DNA from 3 places in the Paenibacillus sp. RRE4 genome. Region 2 is predicted to be linked to each of the others. Evidence: predicted binding sites of a transcription regulator. Region 2 holds the regulator's gene; each other region holds the start of a gene.
The links. Region 2 encodes NrdR, which represses ribonucleotide reductase genes. Its sites were predicted from a motif close to AACACNATATATNGTGTT; they were not measured.

Region 1: a site for NrdR is predicted at 1,889-1,906, ahead of Q9R46_RS18045 (anaerobic ribonucleoside triphosphate reductase). Genes of this name have one in related genera too.
Region 3: a site for NrdR is predicted at 3,002-3,019, ahead of Q9R46_RS05760 (adenosylcobalamin-dependent ribonucleoside-diphosphate reductase). Genes of this name have one in related genera too.

What each region holds. Positions count from the first base shown of each region.
Region 1 is NZ_JAUZUT010000002.1:221,777-226,933, forward strand. It holds gene Q9R46_RS18040 (hybrid sensor histidine kinase/response regulator) at 1-1,541, opposite strand, end outside; gene Q9R46_RS18045 (anaerobic ribonucleoside triphosphate reductase) at 1,997-3,958, shown strand; gene nrdG (anaerobic ribonucleoside-triphosphate reductase activating protein) at 3,955-4,464, shown strand; gene Q9R46_RS18055 (methyl-accepting chemotaxis protein) at 4,483-5,157, opposite strand, start outside.
Region 2 is NZ_JAUZUT010000001.1:1,043,203-1,048,359, reverse strand. It holds gene Q9R46_RS04970 (MFS transporter) at 1-52, opposite strand, end outside; gene Q9R46_RS04965 (Lrp/AsnC family transcriptional regulator) at 343-795, shown strand; gene Q9R46_RS04960 (hypothetical protein) at 1,201-2,256, opposite strand; tRNA gene Q9R46_RS04955 (tRNA-Ala) at 2,779-2,850, shown strand; gene nrdR (transcriptional regulator NrdR) at 3,074-3,541, opposite strand; gene Q9R46_RS04945 (alpha/beta-type small acid-soluble spore protein) at 3,657-3,878, shown strand; gene Q9R46_RS04940 (lytic transglycosylase domain-containing protein) at 3,977-4,540, opposite strand; gene coaE (dephospho-CoA kinase) at 4,537-5,133, opposite strand.
Region 3 is NZ_JAUZUT010000001.1:1,237,670-1,242,826, reverse strand. It holds gene Q9R46_RS05760 (adenosylcobalamin-dependent ribonucleoside-diphosphate reductase) at 292-2,928, opposite strand; gene Q9R46_RS05755 (DEAD/DEAH box helicase) at 3,156-4,916, shown strand; gene Q9R46_RS05750 (YqhG family protein) at 4,920-5,157, shown strand, end outside.

The DNA of each region.
Region 1 (5,157 bases), on a different contig from region 2:
TGCATGCCATACGGTACGAGCACAATGACAGGCAAGGCTTCCATCTGCTGTTTCAGCTCAATTACGAAATCGACTGTAATGCCCTCACGCAAGCCCAGGTCAACAACAGCTACATCCGGCTTATAACCTTCCTTGATCCATTCATATGCAGTGGCTGAACCCGAAGTCATGTGCACATCCATCTCCCAATTCCGCATCAAGGAGGATACGCCCTGCAAAATATCAGGATCTTTCGCGAGTAACACCTTTTTAGCTTTCAAACGTTGCTGCACACTTGTGATTTGCGGCAAGTCCCAATACCTGCGTAATGGCAATGAAATCTGGAACTCGGTTTCGTCGCCTCGGAGACTGTTCACCTGAATACGGCCATGCATCAAGATCGCCAGATTCTGGCTGACTGCTAGTCCCAGATTGCTGCCAATCAGTTTTTCGGTACTCATCGTTTCTGGTTTGGCAGTAGAGATTCGCAAACGGTTGTCAGATAACATCTGTCCCGTGTATCTAACCCGTAGCAAGAGAAGGCTTGTATCCTCTACTTCCTCTCCCCTCATCTCTGCTGTCACCAGTACAGCACCTTCCCGAGTGGAGTCCATGGCGTATTGCATCACATGGCCCAACATCTGGCCAATCTTGATCTCATCACCAATGAAAACCTGCGATACATTCAGATTCAGGTTTAACCCCAGTTCTATCTTTTTGCTCGCAGCTGTTCCGGCATAGAGATAAACGGTGTTCTCAATGGTACTGACCAAATCAAAGGGGTCATCATGAATAACCGTTTTTCCGGCTTCGTTGATGTTAAAGTTCATCATATTGTTGAGCAGTGAAAGCAAAATATTACCGCTCGTTTCGATCATATTCACATACTCCGCTTGTTCCTCGGACATGTCGGGTGTCCGCATCAGATCCGTCAATCCCAAAATGCCGTTCAGCGGATTACGGATTTCATGACTCATCAGTTTGAGCATTTGTGTCTTGGTCATGGCCTCGGATTCGGCACGTTCCTTCTCCGCCTGTAATTTCTCTTGCAACTGTTCTGAATCGCTGAGTCTCTGCTCCTGAACGTGCAACGCACTCTCCAGGTCAACAACGTATCCCAGAAATACGGCCATCGCTTGCAGTGTCTTCATGTCCGTTTCACTGATTTTATATCCTGGATCATCCATAATACATATCGTTCCGAAGGCTTCACCTGTTCTTCGCATAATGGGTACACCTACGAAAAAACGATTTCCAAGTCCATTGGTAACATCCATGGAGCTTGTCACAGTATGCTCCAAGGTATCCGCAATGGTGACGACACTGTTATTTTCTCTCAAGACCAGACTGCAGTAGGATTCCATAAACGGAAGCGCAGTCCCTTTGACAATTAATTCTTCCTTGCGGTTGAAGGCTTCCAGAATGACATTAGTCACTCCGTCATTCGTGGCTACGAAGATGGTATTCACTCTTAATATGCCACTTAATACGTCCACAATATGGGCCGCTGCTTCTTCAATATTTTCATAGAAGCCTTGGTTAACGCCTTCTACCGTCCCCATGATCCAACCCCTCTTTGTTTGTCTTGGCTGCTATATTAAGTTCACCGATCAGAATGTTGATTCACATGCTGGGGTCTGCCGGGGAATCCGAACGATTGTCACAAACTATACTTATATGTTTAACACCACAGAAGTGCAAGAGAATCATCTTGGTGCCTGTAACCTCTTTTCTCACCGAACAGATCTGAAAAAAGCTTCGATCCACGATATCCTGACTTGTAAGTTTATCCTTGCAGGGTAAATAGAAATTATACGCCTCCGTTTGAGTTTTGGGAACCTTAAACCCGCGCCAAATCCCGGAAGATGCTCTTCTACCTCGCAGGAGGTGTGATCATAATCACACCCAAAAAACCACATATAGTTTATAAATGGATAATACAAATCTACATGTAGTATGTAACTCATATATTAATCAAATTATAATCTATTCAAAAATCATTTAGGAGGCACGTTACATGACTATGCTTGAGCATGCCGCACCACCGGCAACCGATCTGTTATCTGACCTGGGTAGACGTATTATTGGCGCAGAAGACGCTGATACGCTGAGGGAGAATGCGAATCTGAATGGAGATTCCTTCAGCGGCAAGATGAGCAGGCTTGGATCGGAGACAGCCAAATGGCACGCCATGCGTCATGTATTGCCAGAGGCGCTTGCAGATGCGGTGGAGAATGGTGATCTGTATGTGCATGATCTGGACCAGTATGCCCTCGGAACAACGAACTGCATTTTCATTCCATTTGATCGGCTACTGGCTTCCGGCTTCAATACGGGGAATGGATCGGTTCGCACACCACAGACGATCATGTCTGCGATGGCTTTGGTGGCAATCATCTTCCAGTCGCAGCAAAACAGCCAGTACGGCGGCGTATCTGCCAACAAAATCGACTGGGATCTGGCGCCTTACGTGCAACGCTCTTTCATAAAACATTTCCGCAAAGGACAACGGCTTTTTAATGAACAGGCCTTGATCACGGACGAGCAGCTACATCTAGACAGCATGATAGCGAAGCAACATTGCCCACGTGCATTTGATTTTGCATATGAAGAAACGGAGCTCGAAACAGGACAAGCTGCCGAATCTCTGATACATAATCTGAATACGATGAGCAGTCGGGCAGGCGGACAAATTCCTTTTACATCGCTAAACTACGGTATGTGTACATCAGCCGAGGGCCGTCTTGTGTCCCGCTCCCTGCTCGAAGCAACGATTCGTGGCCTCGGACATGGGGAAACGCCTGTATTTCCACAGCATATTTTCCAATGCAAACAAGGGGTTAACCAGGCCCAGGGCGACCCGAACTATGACTTGTTCCGCCTCGCGGTAACCTGTTCTTCACGTCGCATGTATCCTAACTTTGTCAATGTCGATGCAACGTTTAATTTATCTTTTTATCATCCGGAAGACCCGGACACGATCATTGCAACTATGGGCTGCCGCACACGTACCCTTGCGGATCGCTTTGGACGAAACCGGCAGAGTGGCAAAGGAAACCTGTCCTTCAATACGGTCAATCTGGTGAAGCTCGGGATTCGGTTTGGCATCTGCCAAAACAGTCGGGCTGTCGCGGATCGGGAAGGATTCTACGTCGCCTTGGATAAAATCATGCACAATGCCGTGGATGGTTTACTTCATCGGTATGCCATTCAGAAAAAACAGCCTGCCAAATCATCGGATTTCATGATGCGTGAGGGGGTATGGGAAGGCGGAGAGAAATTGGAACCGGATGAGCCGGTTGCCGATCTGTTGAAACACGGCACGTTGTCTCTTGGATTTATCGGACTCGCCGAATGTATGACTGCTATGTATGGACGGCATCACGGACAAGACATGCATGTACATCGCGAGGCGCTGCATGTCATCCGTACGATGAGAGAGTTCTGTGATCGGATGAGTGAGCTGCATAACTTGAACGTTACGCTCTTTGCTACACCTGCTGAAGGTTTATCCGGCAAATTCACCAAAATAGACCGAGCCTGTTACGGCCCGATCTCTGGTGTGAACGAACGTGAATATTATACGAACTCGTTCCATATTCCGGTCTATCATAACCTTCCTGCCTACCGTAAGATCGAACTGGAAGCTCCATTCCACGCTCTGTGCAATGCCGGAGCCATCTCTTATGTTGAACTTGACGGCAATGTGCGGGCGAATACAGCCGCCTTTATGCGCATCGTACAGTACGCGCTGGCACAAGATATTGGTTACTTCTCGATTAACCATCCGATTGATCGCTGCCCTGAATGCGGGTATGAAGGAGTCATCGGTGATACCTGTCCGGGATGTGAAGTTCACGAAAATGAGGTTCACTTCCAGCGCTTGCGCCGTGTAACCGGTTATCTGACTGGAGATTACAAGGTACGCTTCAATGCTGCGAAGCAGGCCGAAGTGCGGGATCGGGTGAAACACCGGTGAATCTGTTTGGTTACATTCCCGAATCGGTCAATGAAGGAACCGGATTGCGTGCTGTGCTGTTTATCAGCGGATGCCGCCACGCATGTCCGGGCTGCTTCAGCCCGGATTCGTGGAGTTTTCGCGCAGGTGAACCCTTTACAGAAGAGCGGCAGCAACAGATTTTGCAGGAGGTCACGAACCATCCGCTACTGGATGGCGTGACGTTATGCGGAGGTGACCCCTTTTTCTCAGCAGCGGCATGTACCCGGTGGGTACGTCAGTTTCGGGATGCAAGGCCGGATCTGACGGTGTGGGCCTATACCGGATTCAAATATGAGGAACTCGTCACCGACCCGGAGAGAGCAGAGCTTGCACAGCTGTGCGACGTAATTATTGACGGACGATACGTTGCGGCAGAGCGCGACGTATCTCTGCCTTTCCGCGGAAGTCGTAATCAGCGGTTGATTGACGTAAGGGCTACTCAGGCATCTGGAACCATCGTTACATTGCAGCTTGATGCTATGTAACGATGGTTTTTCAATTTTTTACACCTGAAACCTTTGGATGACCTGATTCAGTTCGTAAGCCAAACTTCTCAGTTCGTGGGAGAGACTTGATACTTCTTCCATCAGCGCCAGTTGTTCTTCCGAAGAAGCACGGGCCTTGTTCGCGTTACCGGATGAATCCGAAGCCACAACACCCAATTGCTCCAGAGAAGCAGCAATCTGATCACTGCTGGCTGACATTTGCTCGGAGGCAGCGGATACTTCGTAGACTTGTCCCGATACCTTCTGAATAGATTCGACAATCTGGCGGAAGGTTTCTGCCGTTACGACGGATGTCTCTGCTCCTCGTTTAGCGACATCCACCGACTCTTCAATGGAGGTTACGGCCTTCTCCGTATGATTCAGGATACCTTGAAGAATCTGGTCGATCTGATCAGAAGACTCTTTGGAGCGGGCCGATAGCTTCTGAATCTCCTGTGCAACCACCGCAAATCCTCTTCCGGTCTCTCCTGCTCTGGCTGCCTCAATGGATGCATTCAGCGCAAGCAGGCTCGTCTGATCCGCAATATCCCGAATCATGGACATGATTCCACCGATGCTGCTGTTCAGTTGTTGAAGATCATGAAGAACTACGACTGTGCCCGACATGTTAAGTTCAATCTTCTGCATCTGATCGACCATCGTTGTAATATCTGCCTCACCTCGGCTAGCGAG
Region 2 (5,157 bases):
AACATATAGCTGCCAATGCAATTATATTTTTGTTGGAGGGATAGAGAAGCATTACTGGTTCCCTCCAGACTTAGAATTGCAAATTGAAGCATACCTCATACAAACATTGACCTTCTCAATTTGTGCCCAGAAATCATCCTTTTCTACCTCGCCTAAATCAGATTTGCTCAATGGTAAACATCCTCTCTAACTTTTTCTCAATTAATCACTATATTGGGGTGAGGTAATTATATAATTTAAATCATCCATTTTACATGACATAATAAATGCATTATGATTACTACACTTAATAATTTAACGTCTTTTTAGATTACACCTTAAAATTAAAGGAGGACATTTGAAGTGGATCAAATAGATAAGCAAATTCTCTTTTTTCTTCAAAATCAGGCAAGGATATCAATGACGGAGCTGGGTAAATGTGTGGGTTTGTCCCAACCAGCTGTAACGGAGCGAGTCAGAAGAATGGAGGAAAGTGGAGTTATTAAGGAATATCGCACCGTCATATCCCCTGAAAAAATCGGGAAGGATTCGGCCGCTTACATGCTGTTCCGGACTAGAGACTGCCTAGCATTTCTTGATTTTGTCCATGCATCTCCTCATGTTGCCGAGTGCCACCGCATAAGCGGGGAACACAGTTACTTATTAAAAGTAGTGACCGAATCCACGCGTGCTCTTGAAGAGTTTGGAAACCAGTGCGATAAATATGGAACATATACGATCCTGATTGTTATGTCTTCACCAATCGATCATAGAAATCTTATTCCTTCTCTTGAAGATGCGCGGATGGTTGACTAAGAAATGTCCAAGGACGGGATCAGTCGCTATGCTCCTTTGCCTTTACTCCGTCTATAATACTGAACCTCGGAGCTGTCTCAACGAAATCTATAGAAAAATTTTCATTTGAATGGAGCTGTTGTCATTGAATTGAATTCATCAACGCGTAGAAATATTGAGGTTCATGCGTTTTATTAAGATGATACCTTGCGTCTAATATTTCTGGAAAAACGGCCACAGCGAAAAGAAATAAACTGACACCGGTGAATACCGACGCCAGTTTGTAGTCTAGGGCCTTTTTATAATACCAAGTACCAAGTGGGGTCTTGATAAAAGTGAGTGGGTTATATTTACAAGCATACAGATATACGAACTATGAATATATTTCCGAGTGGGTTTCACTCTATGCTGTACACGTAATCCTCTTCATAATTTGTCATAATATTCTTTGCACAGACACCACATTCTTTCCATTGTTCTTCTTTCTAAATCTATAATTTCATTTAAGTTCAAATTCAACCATGCAAGATCGTCCTTACTTATATGAGTTTCACTAGACATCCGCTTTTCCAATATATAATTACTTTTATTTTTAAAAACAAACCATTTTTTGTAAATTTTCTCATAATACAGCTTCATATCTCCCATATTAATATCATAATATTTCGAAATAAGAGTAACTACGTCTTGATTTCGCTTATGATATTGACAGAAAGACAATACCCTTGTTCTGAATGTATTTTTATCTGTCAATTTATAAAAGAAAGTATTAATTTCATTGGAAAAAGTAGATAATGAATCTAGTCCACAATGATAGTACAAATCATATTCTTTATTATATATTTGTCCTCCTTGTAGCATTTTCTCCAGCGAGTTAATAACCTGTAATATCGAAATTTCACCATTGAATTCAGTTGAAGACTCATTCGTTTTGCAAAAATTTAAACTTATTGATTTACCTAAACTTGTAAGGTATTTACTCGATTTCTCAATAGAACTATAAGGAATGCTGTAATAATCCATCTTCCCCATCATGACGCAATCCTCTAACGCCATATAACTTTGATTTTCATTATCATAGCCATAAATAAACGTTGGATGTATCATGTGAGAAGTATTGGCATCCAGACCTGAAGGATAGAAAAAACGATCCACAACAATAAAAAGACAATAACCATCATCGATTTTACTTTTGATCATATCATGAATGCTTTGGTAATCCTGATTCATCTCTTCGATTTCATAATCAATATAATTATTAAGCAACTCTAGAGAATACTGTATTTTAGGGAAGTATGCACCATTCGACATCAATTCCTCTTGAATTCCCTCTGAACTATATGATTGATTAAAAACTTTTCTTAAATAAATCGTGTCCATATAGCAAGGAGATTTAAGGAATGCTTCATTTTGGCTAGCTAGCATAGCTATAAGATTATTCGTTACACAATCCATCCATAGCTCGTTATAAGGACTAATCAAAATAACATCAACCTTTCAGAAGGAGATTCTCATTAGCTTATTCAAATTCTATTATATTAGTTGTTGCTATACATCTATGTAGATAAAAAGATAGCTTTTAAGAATTTTATGTGAATGAGAGATTGTCATTTATGAAGATCCCTACACCACATTGACACGAGGAAAACCTACCATGAACTACACATATCTTAGCATAATTGAACACAGCAAGATAGAGATCCTCTTTCGGTAGGAAAAAGCTCACGAGCAATTGCAAAGGAAATCAGTAGACACCTTTCAGCTATTTACTTTAAATTAGAGCACATAGCTTCATCCGGAGCCTACCAAAACAGAACAAATCTTTGGGACTGGTGAGGTAGCTAAAACGGACATCGCCAGAGGCAAAGACGCGTTACGCTATTGTTGTTAGTCTGACATCTAAATTTGTACAACTTCATTCGCAAATATAACAGTGCTACGAAAGATAAAACAACCATTGACTGCTTAATATTTAAGTGATATATTATTTTTTGTATTCTTCTTGGGGCGTTAGTTCAGTGGGAGAACGCTTCGCTGGCAGCGAAGAGGTCAGGGGTTCGACCCCCCTACGCTCCATAGTTTTAAGACCCTATTTTATGTAGGGTCTTTTGTTTATTTAAATATGTACTGTTTTTTTATTCCCCAATATTGAGACCGTTTTTTCAGATACTTAGATTTGGTTGCTCGTTAAGCGGTTTTCATGCATCGAAATCTATGGAGAAGAACATTCATGTTACGGGCATATACCGCACATACCAGATGCATCCCCGGATTGCTCTTCTCCTTTTTCCCCACTACATTAGTCCTCCAGATCTTCTTTGGACAGCAGTGATTTCAGTTCTTTCATGAACATGTTAATGTCTTTGAACTGGCGGTACACAGAAGCAAATCGCACATACGCCACCTCATCCACCGGAAACAGCTGTTCCATTAAAAGCTCACCGATCTGGCGGCTTTCCACTTCAGCCTCGGCTGTGTTACGCAGTGACTTCTCCACTTCAGATACCATCATCTCCAGCGTTTCTACAGAGACAGGACGCTTCTCACACGCACGGATCAATCCACGAAGAATTTTGTCACGGCTGAATTCTTCTCGACTCCCATCCTTCTTGATGACAATCAAAGGGGTTTCTTCAATCATTTCAAAAGTTGTGAATCTTCTCGCGCACTGCTCGCATTCGCGGCGGCGGCGAATGGATTTCGATTCATTGGCTGGTCTGGAATCCAGCACTTTGGTACCTAGATAACCACAATAAGGACATTTCAACTTAGATCACTTCCCATTTTTACTTTTTACCACATATTCCCTGAGCATATTTTGTTATGAAAATCGCATTCACGACACATAATACTTTTACCAACCCGCGAGGAGGTGAACAGCAATGGCACAAAGCAACGGTAACTCCAACAACTTGGTTGTAACTAAAGCTTCCGCAGCCCTGGAGCAAATGAAATATGAAGTCGCTCAAGAACTCGGAATCAGCATCCCACAAGATGGGTACCAAGGTAACATGACTTCTTACGAGAACGGTTCGATCGGTGGATACATCACGAAGCGTCTGGTAACAATTGCAGAACAGCAATTGGCAGGTCAATACCAATAATTATCTGCATCGTAATACGTTACACAGAGGAGCATGGTGCGGCCGGTACACTACCGGTCTGCTCCGTGCTTCTCCTTATCTTTTTCCCAGCAATCACTCTAAAACGTATCGTAGATCTTCACATACTGATTATAATAGTAAATAACCCGTTGTACATAGTGGCGTGTCTCACCAAAAGGAATATCTTTTACCGTTTCAAGTGTGCCATCCCATACACCATTTTTCAACCAGCTACTGACCTTCCCCGGTCCAGCATTATAAGCGGCAATCATCACGATTTCGTTGCCACCGAACTGGTCTGACAGATTACGCAGATACCATGTCCCCAGTTGAATATTTCGCCCGGGTTCATGTTTCAATTCCTCCAGCGAAGTATCCGGAATTTTGGCTTGTTCCAATATCCAGTTCGCCGTATCCGGCATGAGCTGCATCAGTCCGATTGCACCACGTTTGGATTCTTTGCTCGTTTTGAAATTGGTCTCCACCCTGATAATGGAGGCGATCAGAAACGGATCAACCTCATAACTCTGGGATTGTGCCCGAATCTCTTCCTTGTATTCAATCGGATAAAACCAGGCCATCCAGTTCGTATTTAGAAATAACACAAGTACAAAGGAAACAAACATGATCAGCAGTACACGTTTTTTACGCAATATTTTCATAACAAACCCTTATGCGTTAAAAATAATTCAAGCTGCTTCTCCGTCTGAGCCCATGATCCGCTGTTATCAATCACGATATCTGCCCGCTCTTTTTTGCGTTCAATATCCATCTGTGCCGCTATGCGTGCTTCGGCGTCAGCCTGGGTCATCTGATCGCGGTTCATCAGTCGTTCCAGTTGTACTGCTCTAGGTACATATACGACCATAACTTCCGTAAAACCATCTTCCAGACCCGACTCGTACAACAAAGGAATATCCGATACTACCAGCTTGTCCGGATGGTTCAACTCATATGCAGCCGCTCTCTCACGCATCTCCTTCCGTATGGCGGGATGAGTGATGGCCTCAAGCGCTTTACGTTCCTCAGGGTGCTGAAAAACAATACTCCCTAACTTTTTCCGATCCAACGTTCCATCCTCATTCAGTATGGCTTGTCCAAACCGCTGAACAGCGGCAGACAAAACGGGATGCCCAGGCAACATGACTTCCCGGGCAATAACATCTGCATCGATGAGCAGCGCTCCCTTACTGGCCAGATAGGCGGAAACACTGCTTTTGCCTGTTGCGATTCCGCCTGTTAAGCCTATATTCATCGTCTCACCTCATAACACTTAATT
Region 3 (5,157 bases), 190 kb from region 2:
GTCCAGAACCTGTCATGAACATTAATTTGAACAGAATATGTGCCTCTTTTAACTGGATTTGTAAGAACAACGTCCTTATTTTAACATATTTAAGATTAAAGGGATGTCTAATGATCAAATAATTCAGGTGAAACTAGATTCGATGTACACTGTGACAGTTCAATTGAAGTCTAGCAACACAAAAAACGAAGTGCTGGTAAGTCAGCACTTCGTCTGAACACTTTTTAAGTTAATAATCCCTGTTCAGGCTCATTAGAGCAATAATTGATTCTGGATTTGTTCTGAAATAGCTTAATTACACTTGCTGTATCCGCAGTTACTGCATGTTTTACACCCTTCTACATTGATCAAGGATGCCGAGCCGCATGAAGGACATAAGTCGATAGATTGGATAAAAGCCTTTTGCCCATCGCCTCCCGCATCGTCCAGTTGTGAGGTCGGTGTCTGCGTGTTCAGCAGAACTCCCTTTGTATTGTTGCTGCTGTTCACACGGTTAGCACTGTTCGGATTCTTCACTCCAATCTCCTCATTCATCTGAACATGGATTTCCAACGCTTTCGCGACAGCATCCGCAATGGATTCCACACGGTTAGCTCCAAATCCAATAGCCCCTGAACCTCCGATGCCTTTCAGATGTTTGATAAGCAACTCCACCTTATGGCCATGATCGCCATATCTCAGGAATAGAGAGCATACCCGGCCCAGTGCCTCCGCCATCGCAAACACGTCTGAGCCTGCCTTGCCTACGTTGAGGAAAATTTCGCCGGGTGTTCCCTCCAGATCATTAATCGTAATATAGGCCATGCCGAACGGCGTATGCATCTTATACGTTGCTCCGCGCAATACTTCAGGGCGACGTTTATACTGTTTATCCACCACATGCGTTATCTGTTCTCCCAGAGATGGCAAGCTGTTCTCCCGCTCTGCATACGCCAAACTCGCTACCGAAACGGTGTCTTCTTTCTTCGAAGTAGAAAGTACCTGAACATCTCTACTGCCGTCCCGATAGATCGTTACCCCTTTACAACCTAGATCAAAAGCTAGCTCATACAGCTCTGCCGTATCCTGCACCGTAAAATCAGAAGGACAATTTGCCGTTTTCGAGATTGAACTGTCCACCCACTTCTGAATGGCAGCTTGCACGCGAATATGATTTTCGGCCGAAAGATCCATCGCCGTCACATAATAATCCGGTAGGAACTCACCAGGATGTTGCTCCAGCCACTCCTCGGCAATCGGCACAAACTGTTCATCATACCCAAGACGGCTCTGGCGAAAATACTTAAAAGCAAAATACGGCTCAATGCCAGTCGATGTGCCCACCATCGTTCCAGTACTTCCCGTAGGCGCCTGAGTAATCAGCGTCACGTTACGAATTCCTTTTTGACGGATCGCTTCTTCAACCTCCGGGTACGCCTCCGTCATCTGTCTCATAAATCCACTCTGTAAGTAAGGCTCTACCTCAAACGCCGGGAACGCACCCTTCTCCGCGGCAATCTCCGCTGAAGCGAGATAGGCTTCCTTTGCTATAAATCCATACAGTTTATTGAGAAAATCGAGCGATTCCAGACTGCCATAACGGATACGCAGTTTGATCATCAGCTCCGCAAGTCCCATGGTTCCTAGCCCCACCCGGCGTTCACGCTGCTGATTTAATCGATTTTCTTCAAAATGATACGGCGTCGCGTCAATCACATTGTCCAGAAATCTTGCCGAAATTCGCGTCGTTTCCGCCAGCTCTTCCCATGCCACATCGTGGTTTGTTTCATCATAGAATTTGGACAAATTGATTGCCGACAAGTTACATACGCCCCAGCCTGGAAGGCCCTGTTCCCCACAAGGATTAGTACAGATGATCGGATTAAAATACCAGCTGTTCGACATCTGATTGTAATACTCCATAAATACAACACCGGGTTCGGCTGATTTCCAGGCAGATTCAATAATCGTATGCCATATTTCACGTGCCTTCACTGTCCGGTATGGAATAACGTTATGGCCGGACTCTTTCCATTTGGTCAGATCCCCATCCCACTCCGAATCATAGTCCGGGTCACTCGTATCGGGAAAAACAAGCTCCCAATCACCGTCCTGCTTCACAGCCTCCATGAACGCATTGCTTACGCAGACCGACAGATTGGCATTGGTCACTTGCCCCATCGTTTGTTTAACCGTAATAAAATCCAGCACGTCCGGGTGCCAATCGTTCATCATCAGCATCAGCGCACCCCTGCGGCTACCGCCTTGTTCGATAAGCCCCGTCGTATAACTGAACAAACCGCCCCAGGATACCGATCCGCTGGACGAGCCGTTCACACCTTTCACCACAGCCCGCCGCGGACGAAGGGATGATAGATTGATACCCACGCCACCGCCGCGAGCCATAATTTCAGTCATTTCGGTCAACGTCTTCATGATGCCGCCCCGGCTGTCTTGCGGAGAAGGAATGACATAACAGTTAAACAGCGTCAACTCATCACTGGCCCCTGCACCAGCAGCAATACGTCCACCAGGAACCAGTTTCCAGTCATCCAGCACCAAGCGAAACTTTTTCTCCCAAACAGCCTGTTGTTCAGGTGTCGATTCAACAGCTGCCATCGCTCGGGCAAGACGATCCCACATCTCTTCCGGTGTTTTCTCTATCGTAAGTGTCAACTTTTCCACATCGGTCTCGATGATCGTATCGCTACGTGTCCGCACTTTAACTAGTTGTGCCTGCCGTTCAACAATCTCACCAACTTCCTTCACCGGAAACTTGGGATCATCTTTCGTTAATACAAGTACAACATCTCCGACTTTTGCATGATTTGAATCGGCGTCCTTCCATGCGTACCGATCCAGAAATATTTTCTCGCTGAGCCCTTCCAGCTTACGTTTATTCTCATGATGCTTCACTTGTTGGTTCGTTCCTGTATTGTTGGATGCCATGTCTGCAATCAACCTCCCCGAATAAACCGTTCATTTTAAATTCAATGCTGGCTTTGAGAATATTTTATGCCTACATACTACATATAGTGATTTATATCTATTATATTACACTATATGTTGATTTTCTATGTGATTTAGTTCATAGATCCTCTGAAACGGGTTATGAACTTGCCTTCCTTCGTCCATACTATTAGCTACGAATAACACAAGAACGGAGAGGAAGCATCATGAACCGGAAACATCCGCATCATCAGAATCAACCTGTAGCTGACTTACCTGTTCCTCTTGAGTTTGATCGAAGCTGGCTGGAACAGCTTGAATCTCGTTTGGACAAGGGCGGACCTTGGGGGGATTACCGACTCTTTCAACTCGGTATTCAGGCAGAAGAAACGAATCTCATTCCGAACTTTGACGAAATTCAATGCCTGAAACATTTGCAAGATCTGACCCCACTTCCTCACCAAATGGATACGGCACGCAAAGTATTATTCGAAATGTCAGGCCGAGCCATTCTCGCCGACGAAGTAGGTCTGGGCAAAACGATCGAAGCCGGCTTGATCTTGAAAGAATATATGGTTCGTGGACTTGTTTCTAAAGTGTTAATTCTTGTACCCGCCTCTCTTGTATTGCAATGGGTACGTGAGCTCAATTCCAAATTTGGCATCCCGGCAGTTGCACAGAAAAAGGCTTATTCCTGGCAAAATGACGTCGTTGTTGCTTCTATGGACACTGCCAAGCGAGACCCGCACAAAGATATGTTACTAAGTATGGACTATGACATGATCATCATCGATGAAGCTCATAAACTCAAAAATAAAAAAACAACCAATTATCAATTCATGCTGCAATTACGCAAAAAATACTGCCTGTTACTCACCGCTACGCCTGTTCAGAACGACATGAGCGAGCTTTTCAATCTGATTAACCTGCTGAAGCCAGGTCAGCTTGGTCGTCAGGGTGATTTTGCCGCCAACTTTGTCGTCGATAAACGTGTGCCCAAAAATCAGGAGCAGCTCAAAGATGAGCTGTCCAAAGTCATGATCCGTAACAGGCGTGGCGAAGGCCCCGTACAATTCACCAAACGCAACGTCTCTAACGTGGATCTGCAACTTTCACCCGAAGAGCAAGCGCTCTATGACGGGGTAACCTCATTTGTCAAAGATCAATACCAGGAAGCAGGAGGCAACCTTAGTAGCATGCTCTCTCTGGTCACGTTGCAACGGGAAGTCTGCAGCAGTCGGGACGCTGTATTTGTAACACTCGTGAATCTGTCCAAGAAGTTGCCGCTGGATTCCCCACTGCGGGATAAAATCTGGGAACTGGTGGCACATATCAAGGCGATTAAAGAAAATACAAAAGCCGAAAAAACGATGGAACTAATTCGAGATATGAATGAGAAAGTCATTATTTTCACGGAATATCGGGCGACGCAGGAATACCTGTTGAACTATTTTCGTAACAACGGGCTGACGGCTGTTCCCTATCGGGGCGGGATGAACCGAGGCAAAAAAGACTGGATGATGGACCTCTTCCGCGGCCGTGTACAGGCGATGATTGCAACGGAGGCCGGTGGCGAAGGCATCAACCTGCAATTCTGTCACCATATGATCAACTTTGATCTACCGTGGAACCCGATGCGGGTAGAACAGCGGATTGGCCGGGTACATCGGCTCGGTCAGCAGAATGACGTTAACATTTTCAACCTTTCAACCAAAGGCACGATTGAAGAGCATATCCTGAATCTGTTGCATGAGAAGATTAATATGTTTGAGATGGTCATCGGTGGATTGGATGTCATTCTCGAACGGCTGGAGAAAAAGGAATCCATCGAAAAAAGTCTCTACAAAATTATGCTGGAGTCGCAGAACGAAGAGGATATTCGCCGTAAAATGGACACTCTTGGACAGTCGCTGAACACAATTCAGCGCGAGGTTGCTGACGAGGTGCCTTTAATCACCAAACTTGATCTTCACAAAGGAGGCCACTGATCCATGACAATGTCACCGCATGAGATCCAGGCTTACGTCCTGACCTATCTGGAAGCTCTGGATTGTCAGATCATGGAGCGGTCACCTGCTCATGTGACGGTTAAATTATCACCTGAAGCAGACAAGGCATTAACGAACCGTCCGTATTACTGGGGATTTGTGGAACGTGTAGGGGTGGAGCCTGAGACCATGTCGTTTACTTTTGTTTTTGACCCGGAAGCTTACCAGCAGATCACCGAGG